3 regions of the Rhizobium mulingense genome follow, and region 2 is predicted to be linked to each of the others. Evidence: predicted binding sites of a transcription regulator. Region 2 holds the regulator's gene; each other region holds the start of a gene.
What was found. The regulator HrcA, encoded in region 2, represses chaperone genes, less so after heat shock. The targets are predictions, from matches to a motif close to GTTAGCACTCNCNNNNNGNGAGTGCTAAC.
Positions count from the first base shown of each region.

Region 1: groES (co-chaperone GroES) is a predicted target of HrcA. The motif match lies at 5,219-5,247, and genes of this name have one in related genera.
Region 3: groES (co-chaperone GroES) is a predicted target of HrcA. The motif match lies at 3,829-3,857, and genes of this name have one in related genera.

Region 1 covers NZ_JARFVE010000013.1:136,775-147,206, forward strand. Annotated here, with positions in the region: gene PYR71_RS25300 (DUF2264 domain-containing protein) at 1-706, shown strand, start outside; gene PYR71_RS25305 (histidine phosphatase family protein) at 789-1,364, opposite strand; gene PYR71_RS25310 (sensor histidine kinase) at 1,425-1,973, opposite strand; gene PYR71_RS25315 (flavodoxin family protein) at 2,346-3,449, shown strand; gene PYR71_RS25320 (metal-dependent phosphohydrolase) at 3,506-3,925, opposite strand; gene PYR71_RS25325 (DUF2934 domain-containing protein) at 3,931-4,257, opposite strand; gene PYR71_RS25330 (hypothetical protein) at 4,306-4,662, opposite strand; gene PYR71_RS25335 (hypothetical protein) at 4,746-5,036, opposite strand; gene groES (co-chaperone GroES) at 5,389-5,703, shown strand; gene groL (chaperonin GroEL) at 5,751-7,379, shown strand; gene PYR71_RS25350 (hypothetical protein) at 7,446-7,712, shown strand; gene ydiJ (D-2-hydroxyglutarate dehydrogenase YdiJ) at 7,791-10,432, shown strand, end outside.
Region 2 covers NZ_JARFVE010000002.1:663,734-674,165, reverse strand. Annotated here, with positions in the region: gene PYR71_RS03420 (saccharopine dehydrogenase family protein) at 1-508, shown strand, start outside; gene hemW (radical SAM family heme chaperone HemW) at 570-1,772, opposite strand; gene rdgB (RdgB/HAM1 family non-canonical purine NTP pyrophosphatase) at 1,782-2,426, opposite strand; gene PYR71_RS03405 (VOC family protein) at 2,427-2,852, opposite strand; gene rph (ribonuclease PH) at 2,849-3,568, opposite strand; gene hrcA (heat-inducible transcriptional repressor HrcA) at 3,695-4,783, shown strand; gene grpE (nucleotide exchange factor GrpE) at 4,953-5,585, shown strand; gene PYR71_RS03385 (nucleoside hydrolase) at 5,631-6,575, opposite strand; gene PYR71_RS03380 (Hsp20 family protein) at 6,869-7,294, shown strand; gene PYR71_RS03375 (BQ00720 family protein) at 7,342-7,599, shown strand; gene trmB (tRNA (guanine(46)-N(7))-methyltransferase TrmB) at 7,845-8,546, opposite strand; gene metK (methionine adenosyltransferase) at 8,543-9,796, opposite strand; gene PYR71_RS03360 (helix-turn-helix domain-containing protein) at 9,973-10,392, opposite strand.
Region 3 covers NZ_JARFVE010000008.1:198,195-208,626, reverse strand. Annotated here, with positions in the region: gene PYR71_RS19930 (glycosyltransferase family 4 protein) at 1-1,085, opposite strand, end outside; gene PYR71_RS19925 (hypothetical protein) at 1,170-1,589, opposite strand; gene groL (chaperonin GroEL) at 1,684-3,312, opposite strand; gene groES (co-chaperone GroES) at 3,365-3,679, opposite strand; gene PYR71_RS19910 (usg protein) at 3,959-4,231, shown strand; gene PYR71_RS19905 (pentapeptide repeat-containing protein) at 4,282-4,980, opposite strand; gene PYR71_RS19900 (GNAT family N-acetyltransferase) at 5,164-5,706, opposite strand; gene trhA (PAQR family membrane homeostasis protein TrhA) at 5,818-6,486, opposite strand; gene PYR71_RS19890 (universal stress protein) at 6,643-7,062, opposite strand; gene PYR71_RS19885 (VOC family protein) at 7,276-8,229, shown strand; gene PYR71_RS19880 (hypothetical protein) at 8,237-8,620, opposite strand; gene PYR71_RS19875 (AI-2E family transporter) at 8,837-10,003, shown strand; gene PYR71_RS19870 (NAD(P)/FAD-dependent oxidoreductase) at 10,022-10,432, shown strand, end outside.

The DNA.
Region 1 (10,432 bases), on a different contig from region 2:
CGTCGTGCTCTCCTCCGGCCAGCAGCACGACAAGATGCGCGGTGCAAACGAGAAATATTCGAAATTCGCCTACTCCACCCGCTATGCCTTCAACATCGAGGCCGACGACCGGAACTTTGCCGCCGCCAGCTTCGACGGCATGCTCGGCCTTTCCGACGATGGGGTCCACTTCCGCATGCGGGAAACCCTCGAAGAAGCGCTGATAGCGGGCGACCGGCTTTATTCTCGCTGGCGTCCCTGGCAGGACGTCAGCATCGAGACCTGGCTCATTCCCGCAAACCCCTGGCACATCCGCATTCACCGCATAAGCACGCCGCGTGCGCTCAGCACCATAGAGGGTGGTTTTGCGATCGAACGCGCCGATTTCAATGCCGATCTATCCGAACAGGCGGAGGGCCGGGCCGTCTGGTACGGACAGACGGATGTCAGCGCCATCGTGGACCTGTCATCCAGTCCGAGGGCCGGCCACGCGATGAGCCCGATCCCCAACACCAACCTCATCCACGCCAAAACCCTGCTCCCGCAATTGCGCGGCGAACTCGGCCCGGGAATCGCCGTGCTGGTCACCGCGGCGATGGCCCTGCCCAGCCGCGAGAACTGGGCGGAGGCGCTGGGCATTCCGCCACCTAGACCGGACATTGACGAGCTGGAGCGGCACTCCCGTGAAACCGGCGTGCGCGTGCCGGCATTCGACCTCCTGTCGTAGCTTAGTTTTGGCAAGACTCAGGCGGCTAACCAGAGGTAGAAAGAGCAGAAAAGCCAGCCGATCTTTAGGTTCAGCCGCAGGGCTATTCGATAAGGTGAGCCTGGCCATTCTGAAGCCGATAAAATCCGGCTTGCGGCACCGGCAGTTCCAGCATTTCCTCTTGGGACAATCCAAGATACACGCCTCGTATCAGCCTCCCCGTCAGGCCGTGGGATATGGCTATCGTCGTGGACCGAAGCTGTGACAACCACTCCTTGACGCGTGCGCAAGCTGCATCGAATGTTTCTCCATCCGGCGATCGAAAGAACCAGTTGAAAGCATTGGCGCCTTCGAGCATGCCCGGATATTCCATGTCGATTTCATAATGGCTCATGCCATCCCAGGACCCGGTCGTTACCTCCATCAATCGTAGTTCATCGCGGCTGGCCACGGGTACATAGCGCGAGATGCGCGCCGCTGTTTCCTTTGCGCGGCCCAACGGGCTGACGTGGACATCGATTTCACCGGAATGCCGCTCAAGTTCCCGGCCGAGAAGTTTGCCAGCCTGATCCGCCTGCCACCGCCCTCTTTCCGTAAGCGGGGAATCCTTTTGTCCTTGAAACCGACCTGCTGCATTCCAGATCGTCTCGCCGTGCCGAAGGAGAAAAATTATCGTCAATCCTCTGAACCCTTATGGGGCGCTACTGAAATTTGGCACTATCTTCGCGACCCGCCCTGCCTAGCCCGTCGCAACGCGCATCTCGTCCGACGTCTCGGCGCCTATCGGAATCCGGAGGGTAACCGTCGTGCCGTTTCCCCGACTGCTCGCCACCTGGATCGTTCCCCCGTGAAGCTCAACTATCTGCTTGACGAGATTAAGGCCGATGCCGGTGCCGGCAATGCCTGTTGAGCTTCTGGCGCGGAAATAACGCTGGAACATCTTCGGGAGGTCGTCGGCATCGATGCCGATGCCCTCGTCGCGCACTGTGATGCAGACGCTTTCTCCTTCCTGCCATCCTGTGACGTGGACGTTTGGAGATTCCGGCGCGTATTTGACGGCATTCGAGAAGAGGTTGCCGAAGACCTGATCGAGCGCGGGGCGATCGCCATAAATGGTCTGAGGAATCCGATCGAGTTCAAGCAGAAAGCGATGGGATCGCCAAATGCTTTCCTGACGCGCGCTGCAGGTTTCGACGATTTCGGCAATTGAGCACGGCTTGGGCACGATGGTGATCCGGCCATGATCCAGCCGCCCGGCAGCAAGAATGCTTTCCATCGGTTCGAGCATACGGGAAACCGAGCTGCGAATCTGGTCGGCCTTTTCGGCAAGGAATCAAAGGCAATCGCCAAGTCCGGGCAGGCCCGTCAACGCACCACCCATTGCAGAGATCATGTGCAGCTCGTCGGACAAGACTACTCCACGTTCGCTCAAGTGGCCGCGACTATAAGTCGTATGAGTTAATAAGCGGCTTACCGCTGGTCGGCATCCCATCGTGGCCTGTTTCATGCTCAGGAATTGGTTAGCGGGTGGCAGCTACCTCTTTAAATTCCAGAAGAATTTAGCGCTCGACGCTCCGGTTGCATAGGCCCATCGATGGGCATGACGGGAACACAGTATCTGCCGGTGCGTTCAGCAAAGCACCGGCTTCAGGAGGTTCCAATGCCAGCCAACGTTGCCACTTCAGCCTCCGATCTCGAACCCCGCAAGGGCAGTCCCAGCCCGCGGCTCGATGAGCATGAATTCAAGCGGCGCTTTCTCAATCAATTTCAGGATCCAGCCTACGGCAAATTGCAGGAAGAGCTTACGCGGCTCGCTTCGGCAGCCTGGGAAGCCTACGCAAATTCGCGAAAAAGCCCGAAGACCCGCAAGGCCGGCCCCGGCTTCGCCGATCCCGATTATGATCTGGCTGAAGACTGGCTGGCGGCCCGCGATGCCATCCGTGACGCGGAAAAGCGGCATGACGATCCGAATGGGCCAACCCGTTTGCTTCTCGTCAACGGCTCGACACGTAGCGAACACACCTGCCCTGGCGAGATTTCGAAGAGCTACCGCATGGTCGATATCGCCAGGGAGGTGCTGGAGCAACAGCGCCATGTGAAGATCGAAATCCTCGATTTGAGCCGGCTCGCCTCGGAATACGGCCGGCAGATCCATCCGTGCAAAGCCTGCTTCTCCACTGCAGCGGCTCTCTGTCATTGGCCCTGTTCCTGTTATCCTAACTATTCGCTCGGACAGATCCATGACTGGATGAACGAGATCTATCCGATGTGGGTCGAGGCGCACGGCATCATGATCGTCACGCCGGTGCATTGGTACCAGGCGCCGTCATCCCTGAAGCTGATGATCGACCGACTTGTCTGTGCCGACGGCGGCAACCCGGATCCGACAAGCACCCACGGAAAAAATGCTGACCAGGCAAAACAGCTAGAGATGGACGGATGGCCCTATACCCGACATTTGGAAGGTCGTCTGTTTTCCGTCGTCGTTCATGGTGATACGGAAGGTTCGGAGGATGTCCGGAGGAACCTCTCGGACTGGCTTAGGTCAATGGATCTTTTACCAGCCGGCCCGCTTGCGGAAATCGACCGCTATATTGGTTACTGGGAACCCTATGCGACAAGCCATGCGGCATACGAGAAAGACCAAGCGATGCAGGAGGAAATCCGCAATGCGGCTCGAACGCTATACGAAGCCGCTGCCGCCAGGCGCCAAGGCCGCCAGATCGCTGCCGGCGCCGGCTTGCGGCAGCCGCGTCAGAAATAGCGACACGAACGGCTCTTGCCGGCCGGACGTTCGCTGGAGCCGCCGGATGAGAACACCTACTGTCCGTTCTCTATATCGCTTAGTAGATCCAGGCCGCTTTGATATTTTTGCTTGTCTTTGCCGGCCTGCTCGGCCTGGCGCAGATTGTCTTCGAGGTCGGCCCGCTTGACAGGCAAAGCGAGCGGGTTTGCTGCCGCACGTCTGACGAATTCCTCGTCAGGCTCATCGGGCCGCCGGGTCAACGCATCGACAGCAGAGATGATCGCCGGCGGGAAGCCTTCCTCTTTCAACCTGTCGAGCGTCCAGCCATTTCCCTTTTCGGCGACGTCGTGAAGGTAGGCGACGGTTCGCGCCTCGTCGCCCGGCACGAGAAGCGCGACCCGTTGACAGTGCTCGAAGAAGGGCCGGCCGGTTTTGTCCGTCTGGCCGTCATGTGCCTCCATGGCGATCTGCGTGGCGTGGTCGAGATGCTGCATGACGATTACGGTCCTTCGGTCTCTCTGATCTTCTGCCGGGAAGGCTCCTCCCCCGTGGTTATCTCGATATCGCGCGGAGTCGCCCCGGCACCCTGACCAAGTCCGGGGCGCGGCCGGTCGACATCACCGCTTTCCCCGGCGCCTTGAAGCAGCGCCGCGTCGTCCCTGTCGTCTTGATCTAGCAGGTCCTGCAGCGTCTCATGCTCGTCCTCGCCGGCCAGTTCGTCGCAGGCTTGCATCCAATGACGCAGGTCCGCCCCTTCAGGGCGGCCTTCGGCCTCCCAGATTTCGTAGGCCCGCCGGCGTATCTGTTCGTGTTTGTCTGTGGCCATGATCTTCTCCAGTTCCGACCTGACCTCGCGGTTTGACTTCGCCGTATTTCAAGGCGTGTTGATGGTGGGAAGAAAATCCTCCACCTGCTTACGCTCATCCTTTGAAAGCGTCTCCACCCTCTCCTGCCAGAAGCGCTCGGCCGCCGGCGGATCCTTCTCCCATTGGCGAACAGTGGTGATGTTGTCGTCGATCTTGGACCGGCGGCGTCCTCCGAGGCTCAGATACTCTTTCGCGAGTTTCAGGCTTGGAGTTTCAGTGCCGCTGTCGCGATCCGATGTCGAACTCGCATTGCGCCGGGCTGCGTCCGATGCTCTCTGGCGATCGACCTCGGCGCGCTGCGTGTCGAAGGAGCGCGCGTCGTCAGTTCCGCTTTCGGGTGGCGTGTTGCTTTTCGAAGTGGTCATGGATCACCTTTCGCTGCTGTGATCCATTAACCTTCGGCAGCTGCCAGAGTTCCGCATGCTGGCGATTGATTTGCGCAGGGCAATCAGTGGACGGCCATGCTTACCATACGATAGGGGTGCACGGCTTCGAACTGCGAGATCATCGCCGTCGCCTCGAGCAAGACGCGCTCGGCATTCTCGGGATCGTCGCGAGCGAGTTCGTCGGCGTTGACGCGGATCGCTTCGGCCATGTTGTTCGACAGTACAGCAAAGTGCATATTGCCCTCGACGAGGGCCTCGCGCGCAGTATCCTCGAGCGTGCGAGCGATATCGACGAAGATCTCCTCGCGTTCCTCAATACTGAGGTCTTTGATTATATTGGTCTTCTCTTCCATGTCACTCACTCCTAAAGACGTGGGACGGTGATCGAGCTCATCGAGCCTCGATCGCCTGAGAGCTAGGAACGCCGAAATCCGGATTCAAGCCGGAGCACAGTTTTAAACTCGTCTTCGAGACGAGGGGACGACCATCGTCATTAGTTCGAACGCGGGAGCCGGTCTTCTGTTCCCCGCGGGCCATTAGCAGTCGCCGGCAGCGAGTGCTAATTTTTCTGCGCCGCCCCTTGAAATCGAAAAACCATCGAACCAGATCAATCCCGCAAGGCGCGCGACCTTGCACCCGCCCGGACCTCGTCATCCGGTCCGGTCTGGCGAACAACGTCATCATTGTTTGTCGATGGAGGAAGACATGTCGTTCCGACCGCTTCACGACCGCATTCTCGTCCGCCGCGTCGATTCCGAGGAAAAGACGAAGGGCGGCATCATCATCCCCGACACCGCCAAGGAAAAGCCGCAGGAAGGCGAGGTCATCGCCGTCGGTCCCGGTGCACGCAACGATGCCGGCCAGATCCAGGCGCTCGACGTGGAGGTCGGCGATCGCATCCTGTTCGGCAAGTGGTCCGGCACCGAGATCAAGATCAACGGCGAGGACCTGCTGATCATGAAGGAAAGCGATGTCATGGGCATCATCGAAGCCCGGAGCGAAGGAAAGCAGGCCGCCTGAACCCTCAGGACGTGCTCAATGCCAGCTGCCTATGAAGGAGTGAGGACATGGCTGCTAAAGAAGTTAAATTCAACGTCGAAGCCCGCGAGAAGCTGTTGCGCGGCGTCGACATCCTGGCCAACGCCGTGAAAGTGACCCTTGGCCCTAAGGGCCGTAACGTGGTGATTGACAAGTCCTTCGGCGCGCCGCGCATCACCAAGGACGGCGTTTCCGTCGCCAAGGAAATCGAACTCGAAGACAAGTTCGAAAACATGGGCGCCCAGATGGTCCGCGAAGTCGCTTCGAAGACCAGCGACATCGCCGGCGACGGCACGACGACTGCGACGGTTCTTGCCCAGGCAATCGTCAAGGAAGGCGCCAAGGCTGTTACCTCAGGCATGAACCCCATGGACCTGAAGCGCGGCATCGATCTTGCCGTCGCCGCCATCGTCGCGGAGCTGAAGGCCAACGCCCGCAATATCTCCAACAATTCCGAGATCGCCCAGGTCGGCACGATCTCCGCCAATGGCGATGCCGAAATCGGCCGCTTCCTGGCGGAGGCGATGGAAAAGGTCGGCAATGACGGCGTCATCACGGTTGAAGAAGCCAAGACTGCCGAAACCGAACTCGAAGTCGTCGAAGGCATGCAGTTCGACCGCGGCTACCTCAGCCCCTATTTCGTCACCAATGCGGATAAGATGCGGGTCGAGTTCGAGGATCCCTATATCCTCATCCACGAGAAGAAGCTCTCCAACCTGCAATCGATGCTGCCGATCCTCGAAGCCGTCGTCCAGTCCGGCAAGCCGCTCCTGATCATCGCCGAAGACGTCGAAGGCGAAGCCCTCGCAACGCTCGTCGTCAACAAGCTGCGCGGCGGCCTGAAGATCGCTGCCGTCAAGGCCCCCGGCTTCGGTGACCGCCGCAAGGCCATGCTCGAAGACATCGCCGTGCTCACGGCGGGCACCGTTATCTCCGAAGACCTCGGCATTAAGCTCGAATCCGTGACACTCGACATGCTCGGTCGCGCCAAGAAGGTGTCGGTCGAGAAGGAGAACACCACGATCGTCGACGGTTCGGGCGTCAAGTCCGACATCGAAGGCCGTATTGCCCAGATCAAGGCGCAGATCGAAGACACTACCTCCGACTACGACCGCGAAAAGCTGCAGGAACGCCTCGCCAAGCTCGCCGGCGGCGTTGCCGTTATCCGCGTCGGCGGCTCGACCGAAGTCGAAGTGAAGGAAAAGAAGGACCGCGTCGACGACGCGCTTCACGCAACCCGCGCCGCGGTCGAGGAAGGCATTCTGCCGGGCGGCGGCGTGGCGCTGCTGCGCAGCGTCAAGGCGCTTGAAAAAGTCCAGACCGCCAATGACGACCAGCGCGTCGGCATCGACATCGTCCGCCGTGCACTTGAGACGCCGGCCCGCCAGATCGCCGAGAACGCCGGAGCGGAGGGATCGGTGGTCGTCGGCAAGCTGCGCGAAAAGACCGACTTCTCCTATGGCTGGAACGCCCAGACGGGTGAATATGGCGACCTCTATGCGCAGGGCGTCATCGATCCGGCCAAGGTCGTCCGCACCGCGCTTCAGGATGCCGCCTCCATCGCCGGTCTTCTCGTGACGACGGAAGCCATGGTCGCCGAGAAGCCGAAGAAGGATGCCCCTCCGGCAATGCCGGGCGGACCCGGCATGGACTTCTGAGACGGAAGTCGCCGGCCCGCCCCGACAGGATGATGTCCGGGCGGGCTGTTTTCCGAGGGAATTAAGATGGTTCAAACGATCACAAACCGATCGCAGGTGCCGCTGGACTCCCGCGATCTTGCAACCTGCCAGCGCGTCTTCGACAAGCTCAGCACCGATTATGCGATAGCAAGGGACAGTGACGAAGCCGAACGAATGGCGAGCATCATAATCGAACTCTACCGACAGGGCGTGCGCGACCCCAACCACCTGCAGTCGATGGTTGAGGCGGCCCGCGGACTCTTCGAAGCGGCCGGCGCCGTCAACCGGTTGGCGGCCACGCCGACCGGTTGACAGGCCGCTGACGACGCCTTCCGATTTTCGGGCCAATGCGCTAGTGACAAGGCTCGAGTGCATTCTGAAGGTTTCGAAATGATCCCACGCCTCCAGCCGAAGGCTCCCATCCCTCTTCCCGCCGCGGGTCTTTTCCAGCGGCTCGTCGAGGCGGGATTTGAGGGCGATATCGAGACCGGTGCGGCGAGCCGGACCGTATATTCAACCGACAATTCCATCTACCAGGTTGAGCCGACCGGCGTCCTCTTCCCAAGAAGCGTCGCAGACCTGCGGGTCGTGGCGGCCGTGCTGTCGGAATCGACCTTCCGGGAGATAAGCATCGCGCCGCGCGGCGGCGGCACCGGCACGAATGGTCAATCCCTGACATCGGGCGTCGTGGTGGACTGTTCGCGGCATATGAAATCCATTCTCGACATCGACCCTGTCCGAAGGATTGCGCGTGTCCAGGCGGGCGTTGTCAAGGATGAGCTGAATCGGGCTCTGAAGCCCTACGGCCTGTTCTTCGCGCCCGAACTTTCCACCTCCAACCGCGCCACGATCGGCGGCATGATCTCAACCGATGCCTGCGGTCAGGGTTCATGCCTCTACGGCAAGACCAGCAACCACGTCCTCGGATTGCGTATCGTCCTGATGGATGGCTCCGATTTCTGGTCGCGCCCGCTCGAAGCGGGGGCGCTCGCGGAGATCGGCGCACGAAAGGATCGCGTTGGTGAGATCCACAGGAGAGTCGAACGGATCGCGCTGGAGAAGCGCGAGCAGATCACCGAGATCTTTCCGAAGCTCAACCGCTACATGACCGGCTACGACCTCGCCCATATCAGGCGTGACGACGGACGCTTCGACCTCAATGCCGTTCTTTGCGGCTCAGAGGGAACGCTGGCGATGATCGCCGAAGCCGAACTCAACCTTCTGCCGATCCCGGCCCATGCAGCGCTGATCAACATCCGCTACGGCGATTTCAACACCGCCTTGGAGGACGCGCGCAATCTCGTGGCGCTGAAGGTCGCCTCGGTGGAAACGGTCGACGAGAAAGTGCTCGGCCTCGCGAAAGGCGATATCGTCTGGACCGGCATCGCCCGCTTCTTTCCCGACGATCCGGGCAGCGCGACGAACGGCATCAACATCGCCGAAGTGCTTGCCGATAACGAAGATGAACTCGAGCGCAAGCTTGCGCAGGTGACCGCCGCGCTCGACACCGGCACGAATGCGCGCCATGCCGGTTATACGATCGCCCGGGGCCATGTCGATGTTGAGGCGATCTGGTCGATGCGCAAGCGGGCGGTCGGCCTGCTCGGCAATGTTGAAGGGCCGGTCAGGCCCGTCGCTTTCGTCGAGGATACGGCTGTTCCGCCGGAGAATTTGGCGGCCTATATTCGCGAGTTCCGCGCGCTTCTCGATGGCGCCGGCCTCTCCTACGGCATGTTCGGCCATGTCGATGCCGGCGTCCTGCACGTGCGGCCGGCACTCGACCTCACCCGCGACGATCACGTCCGGCTGGTTCGAGAGGTCAGCGACGCCGTTGTGGCGCTTACCCGCAAATATGGCGGCGTGCTCTGGGGAGAGCATGGCAAGGGCGTGCGTTCTGAATATGTGCCGAAATTTTTCGGCGATCTTTATCCCAGCCTGCAGGAGATCAAGCGGGCTTTTGATCCCGAGAATCGGCTCAATCCGGGCAAGATCGCGACCCCTTCCGCGGAAGTGCTGACGAAGATCGACGACCTTCCACTGCGGGGAGATATCGATCGCATCATCGGCAACGAAATCCGCTCCGCCTTCGACAACGCCGCCTATTGCAACGGCAACGGCGCCTGTTTCGATTTCGATGAATCGAGCCCGATGTGCCCCTCCTATAAGGCGACGCGCGACCGGCGCTTTTCGCCCAAAGGGCGCGCCGCCCTGATGCGGGAATGGCTGAGGCTGCTTGCCGAGAGGGACATCGATCCCCGCCAGGAAGCGACGCGCCTGCGGCGGAGCATTCCGTTCGCCAGCCTGGCGCGGCGCGCCTTCAATTCGCTGAACCCGGCAAACCGCGATGACTTTTCCCATGAGGTGCGCGCGGCGATGGACACGTGTCTGGCCTGCAAGGCCTGCGCGGGGCAGTGTCCGGTGAAGGTCAGCGTGCCGGCCTTCCGCTCGAAATTCCTGGAACTCTATTACGGACGCTACCTCCGCCCGCTGAAGGATCCGCTGGTCGCAGCGATTGAAACCACCCTGCCGCTCGTCCGGCGCATCCGGCCTGCCTATAATATGGTCGTGGGCACGCGCGCGGGCAGAGCGATGATGCGCGTCGCTGGGCTGACCTCCCTGCCGCATCTGCCGCGAATCTCACTCGCCAGGGAAGCCGCCCGCCTCGGCGTGCCGCTTGCGACGCCGCAATTGATCGAAGCCCTGTCGCCGCAGGAAAGGCAGCGGAGCGTGGTTTTCGTCGCCGACGCCTTTACCGCCTATTTCGATCCCGATGTCGCGCTCGCAGCCATCGGGCTCGCCCGGAAAATGGGACTGGCGCCCCTTCTTGCGGCGCCCCATGTCAATGGCAAGGCCCTGCATGTTCATGGCTATCTCGAACGCTTCGAGGCTGCGGCCAAGCGGACAACGCGTTATCTCCGGCGACTGGATGAAACCGGCGTGGCGCTCGTCGGGCTCGATCCGTCCATGACCCTTGCCTTCCGCAGTGAATATAAGGGAATGCTCAAGGCAACGGTCCTGCTTCCCCAGGAATG
Region 2 (10,432 bases):
TGAGACCGTCTATGTCGGCGGCGTCAAGCTCGAGGCCTTCACCACCTCGGGCGGTCTCGGCACCATGTGCGACACCATGCTCGGCAGGATCGACAATCTCGACTACAAGACCATGCGTTATCCCGGCCATATGGAGCTGATGAACTTCTTCTTCCATGAGCTTCTGATGCGCGACAAGCGCGCACTCGCCGGCGAGATCCTGACCAATGCCAAGCCGCCCGTCGAAGACGACGTCGTCTATGTCCATGTCGCGGCCGAGGGCACGGAGAATGGCGGCCTGCGCCGCAAGGAATTCGTGCGCGCCTATTATCCGATCGAGATTGCCGGCGCCCGCCGCACGGCGATCGCCTGGACGACATCGGCCTCCGTCGTCGCCGTCATCGAGATGGTCCGTGACGGGCTGCTGCCGGCGACCGGCTTCCTGCACCAGGAGCATATCCCGCTGGAGATGTTCCTGAAGACGCCGACCGGCAGCCTGTTCAAGGCGGGCGCCACCAGCCACGGCTGAACATCACTTCCGGCGCGGAGCGATATCGCTGCCGCGCCGGAACCAACTCGTGCAGGGAAAGTCAGCAGGCGAGGTCGGCGACGACGGAATCGAGGATCAGCATGCCGGACGGCGTGCAGCGCAGGCGCGAATTGCCGATCCGCTCGACGAACTTGTGTTCGAGCAGAAACTCTTCCCGCTTCGGATCGAGCTCGCGCCCGGAAAGCTCTTGCCAGCGGGCGAGGTCGACACCTTCCCTGAGCCGCAGCCCCATCAGCAGCAATTCGTCGGACTGTTCCTCGAAGCCCAACCGCTCCTCGTCTAGAATGCCGTGGCCGTCGCGCTCGACCATCTCGAGCCAGGCTTCCGGCTTGCGCTCGGTCGCCGTCGCGATTTTTTCGCGGCCGCGCGTCAGCCGGCCGTGCGCACCCGGCCCGATGCCGGCATAGTCGCCGTAACGCCAGTAGGTCAGATTGTGCCGGCTTTCCGCACCCGGCCGGGCGTGGTTGGAGACCTCATAGGCGGGCATGCCCTCACACGCGGTGATCTCCTGCGTCGCCTCATAGAGCACGGCCGATTGCTCGCCATCCGGCACGATCAGCTTGCCTGATTTGTGCAGGCCATAGAAGGGCGTGCCTTCCTCAATGGTCAGCTGATAGAGCGACAGATGGTCGACCGCGTAGGAGATCGCCTGCCTCAGCTCGCTTTCCCATTCCGCGACCGTCTGGTCCGGCCGGGCATAGATGAGATCGAAGGACATGCGCGGAAAAATCTCGCGCGCGAGCCGGATCGCTTTCAGCGCATCGGCGACATCATGCAGCCGGCCGAGGAATTTCAGATCCCGGTCGTTCAGCGCCTGTACGCCGAGCGAGACGCGGTTGACGCCGGCCGCGCGGTAGCCGCGGAAGCGCTCGGCCTCGACGCTCGAAGGATTGGCCTCCATGGTGATCTCGATACCGTCAGGCACGTGCCAGTACCGAGCAATGCCGTCGAGAATGGCGGCAACCGTTTCCGGATGCATCAGCGAGGGCGTGCCGCCGCCGAGGAAGATGCTCGTCACCGTCTTCGGCCCGCTCATCGCCCGCACCGCTGCCGTCTCCTTCAGGAAGGCGGCGGTAAAGCGCGCCTGATCCACCGGCTGGTGGCGCACATGGCTGTTGAAGTCGCAATAGGGACACTTCGCCGCGCAGAAGGGCCAATGGACATAGACGCCGAAGCCGGGATCGCCGGTATCGGGCAGCAGCGCTGCATCGCGCGGGGAGCCTGGCGTATCGAAATTGTCCACGTGGTGACCTTATGCCTCCAGGCAGGTTTCGACGAAGAGTTTGAAGGCGCGCGCCCGGTGCGACAGTGCCTGCGGCTTGCCGATGTTCCAGCCGTGTTTTTCCTCGCCGCTCATCTCGCCGAAGGTAACGCCGTAACCCTCCGGCTGGAAGATCGGATCGTAGCCGAAACCCTGCGTGCCGCGCGGCGGCCAGACGACATTGCCTTCCACTTCGCCGCGGAAGAGTTCGGTATGCCCGTCCGGCCAGGCGAGGCACAGCACGCTGACGAAACGCGCGGTGCGCTGTTCAGGCGTCGTGGCGCCCGCATCCTGCAGCGCCTTTTCCACCTTCGCCATCGCCATGTCGAAATCGCGCGTGCCGTCGGCTCTTTCCGCCCAATTGGCGGTGTAGACGCCGGGATCGCCGCCGAGCGCGTCGACCACCAGCCCGGAATCGTCCGACAGCGCCGGCATGCCGGCGGCATGGGCGGAGGCGACCGCCTTGATCGTCGCATTCTCCTCAAAGCTGGTGCCGGTTTCGTCGGGCTCGACGAAATTCAGCTCGGCGGCCGATTTGGCGGTGAAGCCGAGCGGCCCGATCAGTTCCTGGATCTCGCGGATCTTGCCGGCATTGTGGCTGGCAACGACGATGGTCTTCGTTTCAAGCTTGCGCATTCAGATATCCTGTTCGATGCCCCAGATTTTCGCCTCCGCGCATTCCAAGCTGTTGCCTGCCGGATCGCGGAAATAGATCGAGCGGCCGCCGTTCGGCCAATGCACCTCGGATTCGATCGCCACACCTGCCGCTTTCAGCCGTTCGGCCATTGCATCGATATTGCGGCCGGAAACCCGGAAGCAGGCATGGCCCTCGCCGTTCGTGCCGTGGGGCGGCACCTGCAACGCATCGGGCGCCGGCGGCTTTACCGTTTCCTCGGGATTGAAGATCAGCAGCACGCTGGGGCCGCAACGGAAGAAGACATGCCGGTTGGCCGCACGGGTGATCTTTTCAAGTCCGAGAACGTCTTCGTAGAAGACCTCGGCCTCATCGAGATCCCGCGCATAGAGCGCCGTTTCCAGCATGCCTTCCAGCATGGGGTTCATCCCGCAATCGCCTGTTTTTGTAGGGCGACGAGTTCGCCGATGCCGTTCTTGGCAAGACCCATCAGCGAGGTGAATTCCTCTTCGGTAAAGGGCGTGCCTTCGGCCGTACCCTGGATTTCGACGATGCCGCCGGCGCCGGTCATGACGAAATTGGCATCGGTCTCGGCCGAAGAATCCTCGAGGTAGTCGAGGTCGATCACCGCCTGGCTGGCGAAGACGCCGCAGGAGATGGCGGCGACATGATCCTTCAGGACCCGATCGACCTTGATCATGTTCCGACTTTCCATCCATTTTAGGCAATCGTAAAGCGCGATCCAGCCGCCGGTGATCGACGCGGTCCGCGTGCCGCCATCGGCCTGGATGACGTCGCAATCAAGCGTGATCTGCCGTTCGCCGAGCGCCTGCAGATCGACGACGGCGCGCAGCGACCGGCCGATCAGCCGCTGGATTTCCTGGGTGCGGCCGCCCTGCTTGCCGGCGGCGGCTTCGCGTTTCATGCGTTCGCCGGTCGCCCGCGGCAGCATGCCGTATTCGGCCGTCACCCAGCCTTTGCCGGTATTGCGCAGCCACGGCGGCGTCTTGTCCTCGAGGCTTGCGGTGCAGAGCACATGCGTATCGCCGAACTTGACCAGGCAGGAGCCTTCCGCATGCTTGGAAAAGTTGCGCTCGAACGAGATCTTGCGCATCTGGTCGGTTTTTCTGCCTGAAGGCCGCATTCTTATCTCCTGGAGTTGTTGACCGCTTCTACGATTGGCGGCGCCCATTTGCAAATTCCCTTTTGCCACGGGGGCGAGTTTGACTATATTTTCCGGAAGCATCATCAGTTTGGGTTCGAGAGGTTCATGGGCACCAGGTCGACGTCGGTTTCGGATGCCGTTGCCGTGCTGGACGAGCGCTCCCGGGAAATCTTTCGCCGGATCGTCGAAGGGTATCTGGAAAGCGGCGAACCGCTCGGCTCGCGGAATCTATCGCGCCTCCTGCCGATGTCGCTGTCGCCGGCCTCGGTGCGCAATGTCATGAGCGATCTCGAAGAACTCGGCCTGATCTACTCGCCGCATATCAGCGCTGGCCGGCTGCCGACTCAGATCGGCCTGCGCTTCTTTGTCGATGCCTTCATGCAGGTCGGCGATCTCTCCGCCGAGGACCGCGCCAATATCGACCGCCAAGTGCGGGCCGAAAGCGGCGGCAATCCGGTGGAATCGATGATGAACGAGGCGAGCCGCATGCTGTCGGGCATTTCGCGCGGCGCAGGCCTCGTCATCACCTCGAAAAGCGATCCGGTGCTCAAACATGTCGAGTTCATCCGGCTGGAGCCGACAAAGGCGCTCGCCGTGCTCGTCGGCGATCACGATCAGGTGGAAAACCGCATCATCGAGCTGCCGGCCGGCGTTACCTCCTCGCAGCTGACGGAGGCGGCGAATTTTCTCAATGCCCACATGTCCGGCCAGACCCTGCCGGAGCTGCGCAAACAATTAAGTCAGCTGAAAAATAACGTCCGTCACGAACTCGATGCCCTGTCGCGTGATCTCGTGGAGCGCGGCATTGCCGTCTGGGCCGGCAGCCCGGACGAGGGCAAGCCCGCCCAGCTGATCATTCGCGGCCGCGCCAACCTGCTCGAAGGCCTTGCTGGCGCCGAGGATCTCGACCGGCTGCGCATGCTGTTCGATGATCTCGAAAAGAAGGACAGCCTGATCGAGATCCTCAATCTGGCCGAAAGCGGGTCGGGCGTGCGCATCTTCATCGGCTCGGAAAACAAGCTCTTTTCGCTCTCCGGCTCGTCGCTGATCGTCGCGCCCTATCGCGACGAGGACGACCGGATCGTCGGCGCTGTCGGCGTCATCGGCCCGACGCGGCTCAATTATTCCCGCATCGTGCCGATGGTGGATTACACCGCCCAGCTCGTTTCCCGCCTTTCGCGCAATCCGCTTTGACGCGGTTTAGCTCTTTGCATGTCGTTATCCCGGAACCGCGGCACACTTCCGGGCGACATGCATTAGCGCGCAACTCCGCGGAATTTTCGCTTCTTTGTCACGCAGACTTGATTTTTTTCGGTCAAACCTCGATATCGGGCGCATCTGAAGACACCAACCGGAGACCGTCATGACCGATGAAACGACGAAAAACGGACCTGACGCAACTGCGGCCGATGCCGCAGCCGACGCTGCCGCCTACGTCGAGAACGATACAGTGCAGGAAGAGACCGCCCAGCCAGACCCGCTTGAGCTTTTGAAAGCCGAAAACAGCGACCTGCGCGACCGCTATCTGCGCCTCGCCGCCGAGATGGACAATCTGCGCCGCCGCACCGAGCGCGAGGTCAAGGACGCCAAGTCCTATTCCGTCGCCGGTTTCGCCCGCGATATGCTCGCCGTCTCCGACAATCTGCGCCGGGCGCTGGATGCCATCTCTCCGGAGGCCAAGGCCACCGCCGATGCCGGCCTCACCACGCTGATCGAGGGTGTCGAGATGACCGAACGTGCCATGCTGTCGGCGCTCGAGCGCCATGGTGTGCGCAAGCTGGAGCCGGTCGGCCAGAAGTTCGATCCGAATTTCCATCAGGCGATGTTCGAGGTGCCGAACTCCGAGGTGCCGAACAACACGGTCGTCCAGGTCGTGCAGGCGGGCTTCACCATCGGCGAGCGCGTGCTGCGCCCGGCCATGGTCGGTGTCGCCAAGGGCGGCCCGAAGCCGGCCGAAGCCGAAACCAATTCCGTCTTCGACGAGAAGGACGCCTGAGATCGCTATCCTTCTCTTTTTTCGCTAGAGACGGAAAACCGAAGATCAGATGCGGGCGAAGCGTTCGATCAGAAGATCGAAGAAGCCGTCCGCATCGACGTGGCGCATCACTTTCGCATTGCGCTTGCGATCGGTCACATGCCACCAGTCGACCACGGTCATGCCGACGGTGAGTTCCGACCGGACCTCGATCTCGACATTGCAGTCCCGGCCCTGGAAAAGTGTCGGCTTCAAGAGATAGGCGATCACGGTCGGGTCGTGCAGCGGCCCGCCGTCGGAGCCGTATTTCTCGATATCGAAGCGTTCGAAGAATTCCAGCATCTCGACCATCGCCTTTGCCGGCGCCGTGCCAATCTCGGCCATGCGCTTCACCCGGTCCTTGCGGGTCAGCAACTGGTGCGTCACGTCAAGCGGCATCATCACGATCGGCACGCCCGAGCGGAAGACGATATCGGCGGCTTCCGGATCGACATAAATATTGAATTCGGCCGCCGGCGTGATGTTGCCGCCCTCGAAGAAGCCGCCGCCCATCATCACCAGTTCGCGCATGCGCGGGATGATGTCGGGAGCTTTCTGAAAGGCCATGCCGATATTGGTGAGCGGCCCGAGCGTGCAGAGCGTCACGGTGCCTTCCGGCTCGCGGCGCAGCGTCTCGATGATGAAGTCGACGGAATGGCCTGGCTGCAGCGTCATCGTCGGTTCGGCGAGTTCGGGGCCGTCGAGGCCGGTCTTGCCGTGCACGTGCTCCGCCGTCACCAGCTTGCGGGCGATCGGCCTGTCGGCACCGGCGAAAACCTTCGTCTCCGGCCGGCCGCAGAGCTCGCAGACGATGCGCGCATTGCGGCTGGTCAGCGAAAGCGGCACGTTGCCGGCGACCGTCGTGATCCCCAGCACCTCCAACTCATCGGGGCTGCCGAAGGCCAGCATGATGGCCGCCGCGTCGTCCTGGCCGGGATCCGTGTCGATGATGATTTTTCTTGCGCTTGCCATTGCGACCGTCCCGTCCTCACCATGCCCGTTGCTGCGGCATGCACCTCTTTTTCATTTCCCGTCACAAATCAGCACATTTCGCACGGGCATGTTTTGATGCGAGGCGATAGCCGCTTTGTCAAGCAAGGAGGCAGGCGCCGTCACCTTAAACTTGAGAGGGACTTAAATCGGGGAGGCGTCGCCGACAGGCCGCCTGTGTCTTGCACCGCCAGGGTGCTGTCCCCATATTAGCGGCATCCGGATGCTGCGCTTGAGGTCCGGGATGGTCGCTTGCATCAAGGACTTGAAAAGAGATGAGCCGCATAACCCCTTTCGCCAGCCCGCTGCTTTTGGGCTTCGATGCCATGGAAAAGACGCTGGAGCGCATTTCCAAGGCGAGCGACGGATATCCGCCCTACAATATCGAACGTATCGCCGCCGACAGGGGCGCGCCGGAACGTCTGCGTATCACCCTTGCGGTGGCCGGCTTCAGCGAGGAGGAACTCGACGTCTCCACCGAGGAGAACCAGCTTGTGATCCGCGGCCGCCAGGTGGAGCAGGGCGAGCGGGATTATCTCTATCGTGGCATTGCCGCCCGTCAGTTCCAGCGCACCTTCGTTCTTGCCGACGGCATGCAGGTGCTCGGCGCCGGCCTCAAGAACGGCCTGCTCTCCGTCGATCTAATTCGTCCGGAGCCCGCGCGCATGGTCAAGAAAATTAACATTTCGGTTTCACAGTAGCACAACGGTTTGTCGAACCGTTGGTCCCTTCTTCCGGAGGAACAGGAATGTTGATGAAAGAAGCCACGTCTCACTTGACCAAATCCGAGCTTGCCCACATCGGCAACGGCGAGGTCGCCTACATCAGAAAAATGCGCACCGAAGAGGTCGCCAAGTGTTTCCCCGAGGCGCCGGATATCGATCCGAACGTCGATCTCTGGGCACTCTTCGGCGCCGACGGCACGCCGATCCTCTTGACGGACAACCGCTCCAGCACCTTCTTCAAGGCTGCCGAAGACGAATTGAAGACGGTCAGCCTGCACTGACCGTCGAATAGCGCCTAATTGTCGCGACGCTGCTTTGGGATAGGCTGATCGCCGATGGGTGCTGTGCCTGTGGCCCCCTCGTCCGAACCTTCGGGCCACCTTCTCCCCGCTGGGGAGAAGAGGATTGCCGCATCGCCATCGCCCCCATTGGACGGTGTGCCTTTAGGCAGACAGATTGGTTTGGGCAGTGTCGGCGCGCCCGCACGGCACGCCCGTCACTATTGCCCTTTAGCTGCCATTGAAACTCACATCTTCCGGAATGTCAGGTAGGCCGAAGACCGGCCCTCGCGCCGCGCCTTGGCCTCGTAGCGGGTGCTCGGCCACCCCTCGTAGGGCGTCAGCCAGTCGGCCGCATTGTGGGCGAGCCAGTCGAAGCCGCCATGGTCGCGGCATTTGAGCAGCGTCCAGTTGACATAGGTGTCGATGTCGGAGGCAAAGCAGAACAGGCCGCCGGATTTCAGCACGCGATGGAAGCGGTCGAGATTGGTCTTCGAGACAAAGCGGCGCTTCCAATGCTTCCGCTTCGGCCACGGGTCAGGATAGAGCAGATCGATCTGGTCGAGCGACGCGTCCGGCAGCCAGTCGAGCAGCTGCGTCGCATCGTCGTTAAAGACGCGGATATTGCGCGCGCCTGTCTCGCCGATGCGCGACAACAGCTTCTGCATGGAATTGACGAAGGGCTCGACGCCGACGAAGCCGGTCGAAGGTCTTTCCAAGGCGCGGTGCATCAAATGCTCGCCGCCGCCGAAACCGATTTCCAGCCGCAACGTTTTGACGGGAACCGGAAAGAGGGATGTCAACGGCTCCGGAGGAGCCGCCGAGAGGTCGATGAGGAATGCCGGGAGCAGGCTGTTTAACGTCTCGGCCTGCTGTTCGCGCAGGGCCTTGCCCTTACGGCGACCGAAAAAGGCTTCGGTCGCCCGGCCCCGGCGTTCCATATCCGTCATGCAGCAGCCTTGATCTTGACGGCTTCCTTCAGCGCCTTGACGAGGTCGGTGCGCTCCCAGGAGAACGAGCCGTCGCGGCCGGCCTTGCGGCCGAAATGGCCGTAAGCGGAAGTCTTGGCGTAGATAGGCTTGTTGAGGTCGAGGTGACGGCGGATGCCCGACGGCGACAGGTCCATATTCTCGCGGATCGCCGCTTCGACCTGGTCCTCGGAAACGCCCTTGCCGGTGCCGTGCAGATCGACATAGATCGACAGCGGCTGGGCGACGCCGATCGCGTAGGAGAGCTGGATCGTGCAGCGGTCGGCAAGGCCGGCGGCCACGACGTTCTTGGCGAGATAGCGGGCAGCATAAGCGGCCGAACGGTCGACCTTGGTCGTGTCCTTGCCGGAGAATGCGCCGCCGCCATGCGGTGCGGCGCCGCCATAGGTATCGACGATGATCTTGCGGCCGGTGAGACCGGCGTCGCCGTCCGGGCCGCCGATGACGAACTTGCCGGTCGGGTTGATGTACCACTTGCAATCATCGGCAATCTTCAGCTCGCCGAGCGCTTCGCGGATATAGGGTTCGACGACGGCGCGGACCTTCTTCGAATCCCAGCTCTCATCGAGATGCTGGGTGGAAAGCACGATCGAGGTCGCTTCCGACGGCTTGCCGTCGAGATAGCGCACGGTCACCTGGCTCTTGGCGTCGGGGCCGAGCTTGGCGACTTCGCCATCACCCTTCTTGCGGGCGGCCGCCAGCAGCTGCAGGATCTTGTGGGAATAATAGATTGGCGCCGGCATCAGGTCCGGCGTCTCGCGGCAGGCATAACCGAACATGATGCCCTGGTCGCCGGCGCCCTCGTCGCCCTGCTGGTCGGCGGCGCTGTCGACGCCTTGGGCGATGTCGGCCGATTGCGAGTGCAGAAGCACGTCGATCTTGGCCTTCTTCCAGTGGAAGCCGTCCTGCTCGTAGCCGATATCCTTGATCGCGCGGCGGGCGGCGGCCTTGAACTTGGACGGATTGATGACGTCGTTGCCGTCCTTGTCCTTCTTCATCAGGCTCGGCGGCAGGCGGACCTCGCCGGCGATGACGACGCGGTTGGTCGTCGCCAGCGTTTCGCAGGCAATGCGCACGCCCCACGGATTGACGCCGGTCTTGGCCGCTTCGCGGTAGACCAGATCGACGATCTCGTCGGAGATGCGGTCACACACTTTGTCCGGGTGACCTTCGGCAACAGATTCGCTGGTAAAGAGATAATTCGCGCGCATTCCGGGATTCCCCTCAAAGAATAAAAGCCTGCTAGTAGGTACTCAGTTCGTGCGCTGATGACAAGCGCAGAAGGACATAAATATATCTTTATATCTGCGGCAAAGTGACAAATTTTGCCCCAAAAACGCAAAAAAGCGGCCTTTCGGCCGCCTCCATGCTGCGAAGGGAGCTGTGATCAGTCGGCGTCGGCTTCGGCGGCAAGCGCCTTGACCAGTTCCACGACCTTGCGGCGAACCTTGGGATCGGAAATCTTCACGAAGGCGCGGTTCAGTTGCAGGCCTTCGGAGGAGGAGAGGAAGTCGACGACATAATTCGAGCTCGAGGTTTCGGCCATGCCGCCGATGGCGCCGGAATGTTCGCCGGGCGCATCCTCGAAGAAGAAGGAGACCGGAACATTCAAGATGCTCGAGATGTTCTGCAGACGGCTTGCGCCGACGCGGTTGGTTCCCTTTTCATATTTCTGGATCTGCTGGAAGGTGATGCCGAGGCTTTCGCCAAGCTTTTCCTGGCTCATGCCCAGCATCGTTCGGCGAAGGCGAATGCGGCTGCCAACATGGATGTCGATCGGATTTGGCTTCTTTTTGTTTTCAATCATGGTCGTGCCCTAGCTACGAATTTCAACCTGTTTCTAACCG
Region 3 (10,432 bases), on a different contig from region 2:
GCCTGCAGGTCGAGCGCCTGCCCGTTGGACCGGCGTATCTGCGTGGCTTTGATACGAACGCCCGGCAAGTTGCGATAGATGTCGAGATAGTCGCAAGCCATCCGTTTCGCGGTGAAGCGCTTTTCGAATGCAGCCCGCACCTTACGGCGATCGAGCCGGAGCGCCCATTCGACATTTTCAACCGCCTCGGTGACACTGTCGACGAGGATGCCGGAGACGCCATTGTCAATGACCTCGGGAACCGAGCCACAGCCGAAAGCGATCACCGGCGTGCCGCAGGCCATGGCCTCGATCATCACCAGCCCGAATGGCTCCGGCCAGTCGATCGGGAACAGCAGAGCGCCTGCATTTCCAAGGAAGTCAGCCTTCTCAAGCTCATCGATCTCGCCGATAAATTCCACATGCGGATGACTCTTCACCATCGGCTCGATCACGGATTCCCAATATGCCTTGTCGACATTGTCGATCTTTGCAGCGATCTTCAGCGGCATTCCGACCTTTGCCGCGATCTGGATCGCGCGGTCGGGGCGCTTCTCCGGAGAGATACGGCCAAGGAAGGCGAGATAGTCGCCTTTCGGGCTCTCCGTGAAAGGAAGAAGGTTGCTAGGCAAGCCGTGATAGACCGTTCCGCGCCAGTCGACCGGCGGCATCGGGCGGCGCTGGTCATTGGAGATCGACACCAGCGGAATTCCCGGGAACGCCGTATAGAACGGCTTCAGATCCGGCAGGTCGAGTCGCCCGTGCAGCGTCGTCACCGTGCGGTCGGCGAAATCGCGGATCAGCGGGAAATGCAGCAGATCGATGTGGAAATGCAGCACGTCGAACTCATGCGCCCGCCGACGGATCTCCTCCAGCATCACGACCTGATGCGGCAGATGGTCCCTGACTGTCGGGCTGAGCCGCAGCGCGACGTCCGCACATCGCACCAATCTCGCGTGGGTGACGGAATCGCCGCTGGCAAAGAGCGTAACCTCGTGTCCCTGAGCGACGAGTTCCTCGGTAAGGTAGGAAACGATCCGCTCGGTCCCCCCGTAGAGCTTCGGCGGAACGCTTTCGGCGAGCGGTGCAATCTGAGCGATCTTCATCGGCAAAACCTCCTCAGTTGAGCAAAGAGTCGTCGGCAAAAATCCCTGCGTCCTCGAGAGGCACAGGGCGGGCCAGACGGAGGGTCAGGTTTCGAACAGCGGTCGACGCCGTCCTCCGCTCCAGTAGCTGCACAAGCCAAGGCCGGGAAGCCGGCGCGCGGGCGGTTTTCGACGGCGGACCCTATGGCGATCCAGGGAAGCGGACGTATCCTGCCTCGCGGATGGTCGATCGCCATTATCCAAAGCCTTCAGCGCTTCAAGGATCTCGTCATAGGATACAGCTCTTTCAGCCCCGGGGCAAAGGCGGAGGGCTGGTGCGGATTCGACTGCGAAGATATCGGATGCCCATGAAGCGAGAATGGCCCGCTTCTCGTCGTTGTCGATCTCGGCGGCAAGCACGTCACGCGGGTGACCGAAATGCTTCGCCGGATGGAGCAGATGCGCCGCGCTTATGGCTGCCACGGCATTCTGCTGTATGGAATTGCTGATGTTTTCCTTTCTCATAGCTTGGCTCCATTGATGTCGACCGATGGAACTTGTTTAATTCGATAGTGCGTAGAACGGCCCGCCCCGATGGCAGGGCGGGCCAAGCGACCGCTTAGAAGTCCATGCCGGCACCAGCCGGCATTGCCGGAGCGGCATCTTTCTTCGGCTTCTCGGCGATCATGGCTTCCGTCGTGACAAGCAGGCCGGCCACGGAGGCGGCATCCTGTAGCGCCGTACGCACCACCTTCGCCGGGTCGATGACGCCCTGCGCATATAGGTCGCCATATTCGCCGGTCTGGGCATTCCAGCCGTAGGAGAACTCGCTCTTCTCCCGCAGCTTGCCGACGATGATCGAGCCTTCCGCGCCGGCGTTTTCGGCGATCTGGCGAACCGGTGCCTCAATTGCCCGGCGAACGATGTCGACACCGACGCGCTGGTCGGCATTGGCAGTCTTGATAGCGTCGAGCGCCTTGACAGCACGCAGCAGCGCCACGCCGCCGCCGGGCAGAATGCCTTCCTCGACCGCGGCGCGGGTTGCGTGCAGCGCATCGTCGACGCGATCCTTCTTTTCCTTCACTTCGACTTCCGTCGAGCCCCCGACGCGGATGACGGCAACGCCGCCGGCGAGCTTGGCAAGCCGTTCCTGCAGCTTCTCGCGATCGTAGTCCGAGGTGGTCTCTTCGATCTGGGCGCGGATCTGAGCGGTGCGACCGTCGAGTTCCGCCTTCGAACCGGCACCGTCGATGATGGTGGTGTTTTCCTTTTCGATTGCCACCTTCTTGGCGCGGCCGAGCATATTCAGCGACACATTCTCGAGCTTGATGCCGAGATCTTCGGAGATGACGGTGCCGCCGGTCAGGATGGCGATATCTTCCAGCATGGCCTTGCGGCGGTCGCCGAAGCCCGGCGCCTTGACGGCAGCGATCTTCAGGCCGCCGCGCAGCTTGTTGACGACGAGCGTTGCGAGCGCTTCGCCTTCGACGTCTTCAGCAATGATGAGGAGCGGCTTGCCGGACTGGACGACGGCTTCGAGAACCGGCAGCATCGATTGCAGATTCGACAGCTTCTTCTCATGGATCAGGATATAGGGATCCTCGAGCTCGACCCGCATCTTGTCCTGGTTGGTGACGAAATAGGGGCTCAAATAGCCGCGGTCGAACTGCATGCCTTCGACGACTTCGAGTTCGGTTTCCGCTGTCTTGGCCTCTTCGACCGTGATCACGCCTTCGTTGCCGACCTTTTCCATCGCTTCGGCGAGGTAGCGGCCGATCTCGGAATCGCCGTTGGCTGAAATGGTACCGACTTGCGCAATTTCGGAATTGTTGGAAATCTTACGGGCGTTGGCCTTCAGTTCCCCGACGACGGCTTCGACGGCAAGATCAATGCCGCGCTTCAGGTCCATGGGGTTCATGCCAGAGGCAACCGCCTTGGCGCCTTCCTTGACGATTGCCTGGGCTAGAACGGTCGCCGTCGTGGTGCCGTCGCCGGCGAGATCATTCGTCTTGGATGCAACTTCACGCAGCATCTGGGCGCCCATGTTTTCGAACTTGTCTTCGAGTTCGATTTCCTTGGCGACGGAAACGCCGTCCTTGGTGATGCGCGGCGCGCCGAAGGACTTGTCGATCACGACGTTGCGGCCCTTCGGGCCGAGCGTTACTTTCACCGCGTTGGCTAGCACATCGACCCCACGCAGCATGCGTTCACGGGCATCGCTATGAAATTTGACTTCTTTCGCAGCCATTCTGTCACTCCTTCAATAGGCAGCTTTTTTTGACTAATGCGCGGAATTCGCCTCAGGCGGCGATCTTTTCGGCGGCCTGGGCTTCGATGATGCCCATGACATCGCTTTCCTTCATGATCAGCAGGTCCTCGCCGTTGATCTTGATCTCCGTGCCGGACCATTTGCCGAACAGGATTCGATCGCCGACCTTCACGTCGAGCGCCTGGATCTGGCCGGCATCGTTGCGCGCGCCGGGGCCGACGGCGATGACCTCGCCTTCCTGTGGTTTTTCCTTGGCAGTGTCGGGGATGATGATGCCGCCTTTGGTCTTTTCCTCGGAATCGACCCTGCGGACGAGAATGCGATCATGAAGCGGTCGGAACGACATGTTTTCCTCCAATGGACAAACAATAACGATATTGTTCCCCTGGCCGGACCGGATGACCAGTCCGGGCGGGTGCAAAACCCCGATTGAGCGTTCTGCGCGCAATGATCTGGTTTTGCGGTTTTTCCATTTCAAGAGGGCGTCATAAAAAAATCAGCACTCGTTCGAAGTGGCTGCTAACATACTGGAAAGGAACAATAAACAGGGGAGTCGCGTTGAGAATCCGTTGATGGCCGCAAAATTTTGCGCCACTTTTCGAGCGTCATGAAACGGAGATGAAGCATGCCATTTTCATCAGATCTGGGACGTCAGCTGGACGGCTACGGGCTGACTACCGCGCATATCCTCTATCGCATTCCCGATTTTGAATCCGTGCTGCAAACCTATATCTGGCAGGATTACGACCTCGCCCCGGATTTTCCGGAGATGCATAAGTTTCTCGATTTCTGGCGGTCCACCCTCGACGGGCCGCTACACTCTGTTCGCTACACCCACCAGCGGCTGATCGGACCTAACGAATGGCGCCGGGTCATGGGCGAGTTCAAACTCCACTAGTTCGATGCCGGCATCCAGCGCAGCCGACATGAGCCTGCGATCCGGAGCGCTCACTCGTGTTCGGCAGGGCATGGCCAGGTTGCCGGCGCCGAGAGGCCGGGCGGCAGCTTGGTCGAGGTATCGCCACAGGCGAGCTCGATCTGCGCCTGTTCGAGTCCGGCGGCAGCCGAGAGGTCCAGACCTTCGATGCGGGTCAGGAACATGAAGGCGCGGTCGAACATTGCCGGACCTTCGATAGTGGCGTTGGAGAGATCGGCGCGGGAGAGATTGGCGAAAGAGAATTTCACCCCCGTCAGCACCGCCTTGTCGAAATCTGCGCGGCCGAGTTCGGCCTTTTCGAAGCTCGCACCGGAGAGCCGGGCGCCGGCGAAATTGGCGCGCTGCAGCTCGGCGCCGGCAAAGGAAGCGCCTTCGGCGGCAATATTGGCGAAGCTGGCGCGATAGGCTTCGACCTTGGCGAAGTTGGCCCCTTCGGCATGTGAACCTTCGAGCGAGGCGCGCACCAAAGTCGCCTTCTCCAGATTGGCGGATTTGAAATTCCCGCCGCTGAGATCGGTCAGCGAGAAATCGGTGCTGAAGAGATTGGCGCCTTCGAGATCACTGCCCTGCAGCATCAGGTTCTTCTTCGAGCATTCCTGCCAGTCGAGTTTCGGTGAGGCCGTGCTGCCGCAATCGGCGGCGCGCGTGGAGATCGGAGCGGAGGCGAGAAGAAGCAAGGCAAGGAGGCCGAGCGGCGTATGCATTACCATTGAACTGTTGATCTCCATGACGCTTCACGCCGCCTCTCGCGAAGCAGGCGGCCTCTCATTTCTACACAGCTCAGAATACAATAAAAAGATGGCGAACGCGCTGGCAATGATTTGCCGTTTCACTCCGTCCGAAGCGCTCATCCGTGCCCAGGCAGGCAGCCAGACTCTGCCCAGCCAGGCCGATCAGTCGGCCTTGCCGGGCAAGCCGGTCAAATCCGCCTTGCCGGGCAGACGAAGCTCCATGCAGGTGAGATCCAGCCAGCGGCCAAACTTCGTGCCGACCTCGGAAAATCTGCCGGCGATGCGGAATCCGAGCTTCTCGTGCAGGCGGATCGAGGCGGCGTTCTCAGCCTCGATGCCGGCGATCATCACGTGGATATCGGCGGCAGCGGCACGCGCGATCAGCGCCCGCATCAAGGCCTCACCGATACCGGCGCCGCGGCTATCCTTGTCGACATAGACGGAATGTTCGACCGTATGGCGGTAGCCCTCGAAGGCGCGCCAGTCGCCATAGGAGGCGTAGCCTGCGACCTTGCCCGACATCTCGGCGACGATGACGGGAAAGCCGCGCGCCTGGCGCGCGCTCAACCATTCCTGCCGGTTTTCGAGATCGACGAGTGTCTCGTTCCAGATCGCCGTCGTGTGCTCGACGGCGTGATTGTAGATCTCGCGGATTGCGGAAAGATCGGCTTCGGTGGCGTCGCGAAGGAGGACGGCGTCTGTCATTGTTGGTCCGGTTCGATTGGCTGTCAGGGGTGGCATACGCCGCGGTGCAAAACATGTAAACGGCAGATGGCGGAGACGCCGCTTGCGGGATAGCTGCGCCCAGGCAGCTGCTCAGAAACCCTGCGCCGGCAGGCTGAAACAGGTGAAGACGGCCGAATAGTGCACGGCGGCGGCGATGACGACGAAACCGTGCCAGATGGCGTTCTGGAAGCGCAGCTTCTCCCAGACATGAAAGATGACGCCGAGCGAATAGAGGACGCCGCCGATGACGATCAGCAGCATCGAGGCGGACGGGATGCGCGCGGCGACAGGCCCGGCCACCAGCACCCCGCTCCAACCCATGGCGAGGTAAAGCAGGATGGCGAGACGGTCGTAACGGCCGGGAAAGACGCATTTCAGGACGATGCCGACGGCGGCGAACAGCCAGATCGCCACCAGCATGAACAAGAGCAGCGGATCGTCGGCGCCGCGTTGGAGGAAGGGCGTGTAGGTGGCGGCGATCAGGACGAAGATCGCCGAATGATCGAAGCGGCGCAGGAACCATTTGGTGCGAGAGACCGGCCAGATATTGTAGGAAAAGGAAATGGCAAGCGTCAGCACCAGTCCGACGCCATAGATCCAGGCGGCGGCGAGCGCGCCGTAGGAGCTCCAGACCGTGGCGTAGAAGATCAGCACCGTGGCGCCGATCAGCGCCAGCACGAGGCCGACGCCGTGGACGATGCCATCGGCGATCAGTTCATACCTGTCGTAAGCCCAGCGAATGCCGTTGAACTCAGCCATGCGCGCCAATCCATTTCGTCCCCGGCCTCGATGGTCGCACCGAACGGATGGCGGCGCAACAGCGGCACATCGCGGGCGCGGTAAATCTTCGTGACAGGTCACTCGGCGCCTGCCGCGCTTTAGGCGCGGCGAGCGGAGAAATGGGAAAGCGCGCGCTTAGATCTTGTGCCGTTCGACCAGCACCGAGCACTTGGCATGGCGCACGACGCGGTCGGCCGTGGCGCCGATGAAGTAGTTGGAAAAATCCGGCACATGCGAGGCGAGGATGATGAGGTCGGCGCGATGGCTTTCGGCGGCCGCAATGATGGCCTTGGCCGGCGGGCCGTTGCGGATTTCGACTGTTGCCGCGACTCCGGTTGCGGTGACCAGCGCCTGCAGCCTGTCGCGGCCGTCCTTCATGGCGTCCTCGAGCATATCGGCCGGCAGTTCGATCGCGACATAGGTCGGCACATCCTCGACGACGTTGAGTGCAACGATCTCGCCACCCTCGTCGAGCAGCGATGCGGCCTTGCGGAGGATATCTTCTCCCCTGCCGGGACCGCCGAGCGCGATCGCCACGATGATCTTCCTGTACATGGCTTCCCTCCATGACTGAGATGCATGAGCTTCTTCTTAAGAAGATATGGACGCATTGACCTTGATCAAGTCGGCGGAACACGTCAGCGAAAGCAAATCAGCGCAAGCGATTGTCAACGCTTGCTCAACGCTTCATCCTCAAAAACGAGGCTTCTGTGAACAATGGCGATGGGCCATATAGGGATCAGGTACAGCCGAGAGGATATCAGGCGCATGAACCGGCGACACTTTCTCGGGCTTGCCACGGGCGGCATGGTTGCCGCCACCGCCGGTGCGCCTTCGATTTCTGAGGCAGGAGAATTATCCATGACGACCGAAACATCCTATGCACTGGCGCGGCCTGCCTATATCGACCAATCGCATCTCGTCGTCAGCGACCTTGCTCTCGTGTCCGGCTTCTATCAGGCGATGCTCGGCCTCAAGGTTATCGAAAGGAGCCCAAGCGGCGAAGTTCTCGGGGTCGGCGCTCTGCCGCTGCTGACGCTGACGACCGCTGGGAATGCCGCAATCGCGCCGCGCAACGCCGCCGGGCTGTTTCACACCGCCTTCCTGATGCCCGACCGCACCGAACTGGCGCGCTGGCTGCGCCATGCGGCGCATAACAACGTCGTTCTCGACGGTGCTTCCGACCATCTCGTCAGCGAGGCGATCTATCTTTCAGACCCGGAAGGCAACGGCATCGAAATCTATGCCGACCGGCCGCACGAAGGATGGAAGTTTCATCAGGACGGCATGGTGGAGATGGCGACGCTGCGCCTCGACCTGCAGGCGCTTTACGACAGCGCGCCCGAGGATCGCTGGGACGGCATGGCTGAGGGTACGGCGATCGGCCATCTGCATCTGCAGGTCGGCGATATCCCGCAGGCCGACAGCTTCTACCGCGACGTGCTCGGCCTCAAGCTGATGGCCCGTTATCCCGGCGCAAGCTTCTTTGCAACCGGCGGCTATCATCACCATCTCGCCGCCAATATCTGGAACAGCCGGGGTGCGGCCCCGCGCGCCGACAATATGACCGGGCTTTCGGATTACAAAATCCGTTTCAACGACAAGGCGACCCTCGATGCGGCGGTCTCGAAGCTTGACGCGCTGGAGATCGACAGCGAGAAGCGCGACGGCGGTGTCTTCCTCAGGGATCCCTGGGGCATCGGCCTGACGCTGTCGGCCTGAACTCCATCTATTGAACCTTTTCGGTTCCGGATGGCGTCGTCACCCCGGTCGGTCCGCCACCGCTTCCGCTCGGCGTGGGGTCGCGGTCCGTCGCTTCGGGCGGCCGTGAAGGGCCGGAGGCCGGGTCATCGTTGAAGGTGCCGGGGCCGGACGGCTGCGCATTGATCGGATCCGGCTTCGTCGATGCTGTCGCCGTCGGATCGTTATTGGTGGGATCGGGCCAAATCGCCACGCTTACGCCGGCAATGATGAGGACCGCCGCACCCGCCAAAAGGGCGGTCCAACCCCACCATCGCCTGCGATCGGCGGCTTTGAGCTTCGTTTCGTCCGCATAAGGGGGATTGGTCGAAAAGCTCTCGGTGACCTTCGTCTGATCGCGATCTGCAGTCATGAGCTATCTCCTTCAGAGATCGAACGTCCGCGACTGCGAGGTTGTTCCGGCGGCCGGATCAAATCCAAGCGGTGGTCGATGAAGGCGGAGGTCTCCTGCTGATCGCCACTGCGGCAAGCCGAGGGACATCTTTCGACGTCGCATGACCCAAGCGGAACCGGAACCGCATCAGTGCGTTTTCGTGGCGAAGCAATGGGGCTTCGGGGACCTCACCGCATGGGCATCGCCAACGGCATCCGCAAACAAGCAAGGAAGATCGCCATCGGCGAACGCCGCACCAGCGCCTGGGCGCAGTCATTGCGCGAGACGGCGGAGGAATTGCCTCCCCCGCCGGTGCATCGGCTTGAAAAGGACGGGCTTGATATCAGCATGGCCTGGGCGATCATCGGCATCTTCGTCATACTCGGCCTTGCCGCCGTCTACATGATGTCGTTGATCCTCATCCCCATCACCCTTGCCGTCGTCGTCGGCATGATCCTCGGCCTGGCCGCGGAAAATCTCGGCAAGATGGGCGTGCCGCGACTCGCCAACGCTTTTCTTTTGTCGAGCGGCGTCGCCCTTGTCATCGCACTGCTGGCCAACTCGCTTGCGGGTCCGCTGGCGACACTTGCCAATGAAGCGCCGGCCTTCGTCGAGCGGACGATCAGCCGCATTATGCCCTACCTGGAGCGCATCGAATGGTTGCACATCACGCCGGCGACATTCGAAAGCGGGCCGATGTCGATCGGCGCGCTGCTCGAGAACACCGGCAATGTGCTGCATTTGGTGACCACAAGCCTGACGCCGGCGCTGGTGCAGGGGCTGATCTTCTTCGCCGCGCTGCTGCTGTTCCTCGCCAGCCGGGTCAATCTGCGCAAGACGATCATCATGACCTTCCGCACCCGCACGCAGCGGCTGGCAGCGATCCGCGTCATCAATGCCGTCGAGCAGGTGCTCGGCTTCTATTTCGCCACAGCCTCGCTGATCTATGTCGGGCTCGGCGTCGTCATGACAGTCATCGCCTATGCGAGCGGATTGTCAGCACCGGTGCTGTGGGGCTTCTTCGCCTTCCTGTCGAGCTTCATTCCCTATCTCGGCATCACGCTGATGACGCTTTCCGTCGCCATCGCCGGCATCATCACCTATGACGGCTTCATCGTCGGCCTGATGCCGGCCGCCGCCTTTTTCACCGTGCACCTCGTCATGGAAAACCTGATCTTTCCGGCGGTGATGGGACGGCGACTGGAAATCAACCCCTTTGTCGTCTTCATCGCCATCCTGTTCTGGACCTGGATGTGGGGCGCCGTCGGTGCAATGCTGGCTTTGCCGCTGTCGCTGATCGTCATGACTGTTATCGAGGAATTGCTGATCGAGGAAAGATCGCAGCCGCAATTGCCGAAGTGATCAAGCGAGGAGACATCAGTGGCATCCGATCTCGCACTCGACGAGTCCGACCATGAGCAGATGGTCAGCGGCCGTTCGTTCTGGGGACGAACCGGCATACGGCCGGCATGGCAAGCGATCGGTGATAGCTTTTCCACCGATGTCGCGGTGATTGGCGGCGGCATCACCGGCGCGCTGGTCGCAGAGCACCTTGCAGCGCGCGGCTTCTCGGTTGTCATCATCGACCGGCAGGAGCCGGGTTTCGGCAGCACCGTCGCCAGCACGGCGATGCTGCAATGGGAAATCGACAGTACGCTCAGCGAGCTGGAGACCTGGTACGGCTTTGAGCGCGCCGCCGGCATCTATCGCCGCAGCGCCGCGGCCGTCGCAGGCCTTGCCAAGCTGATTGCCGCAAACGACATCGCCTGCGGCTTCCGGCCGCGCAACACG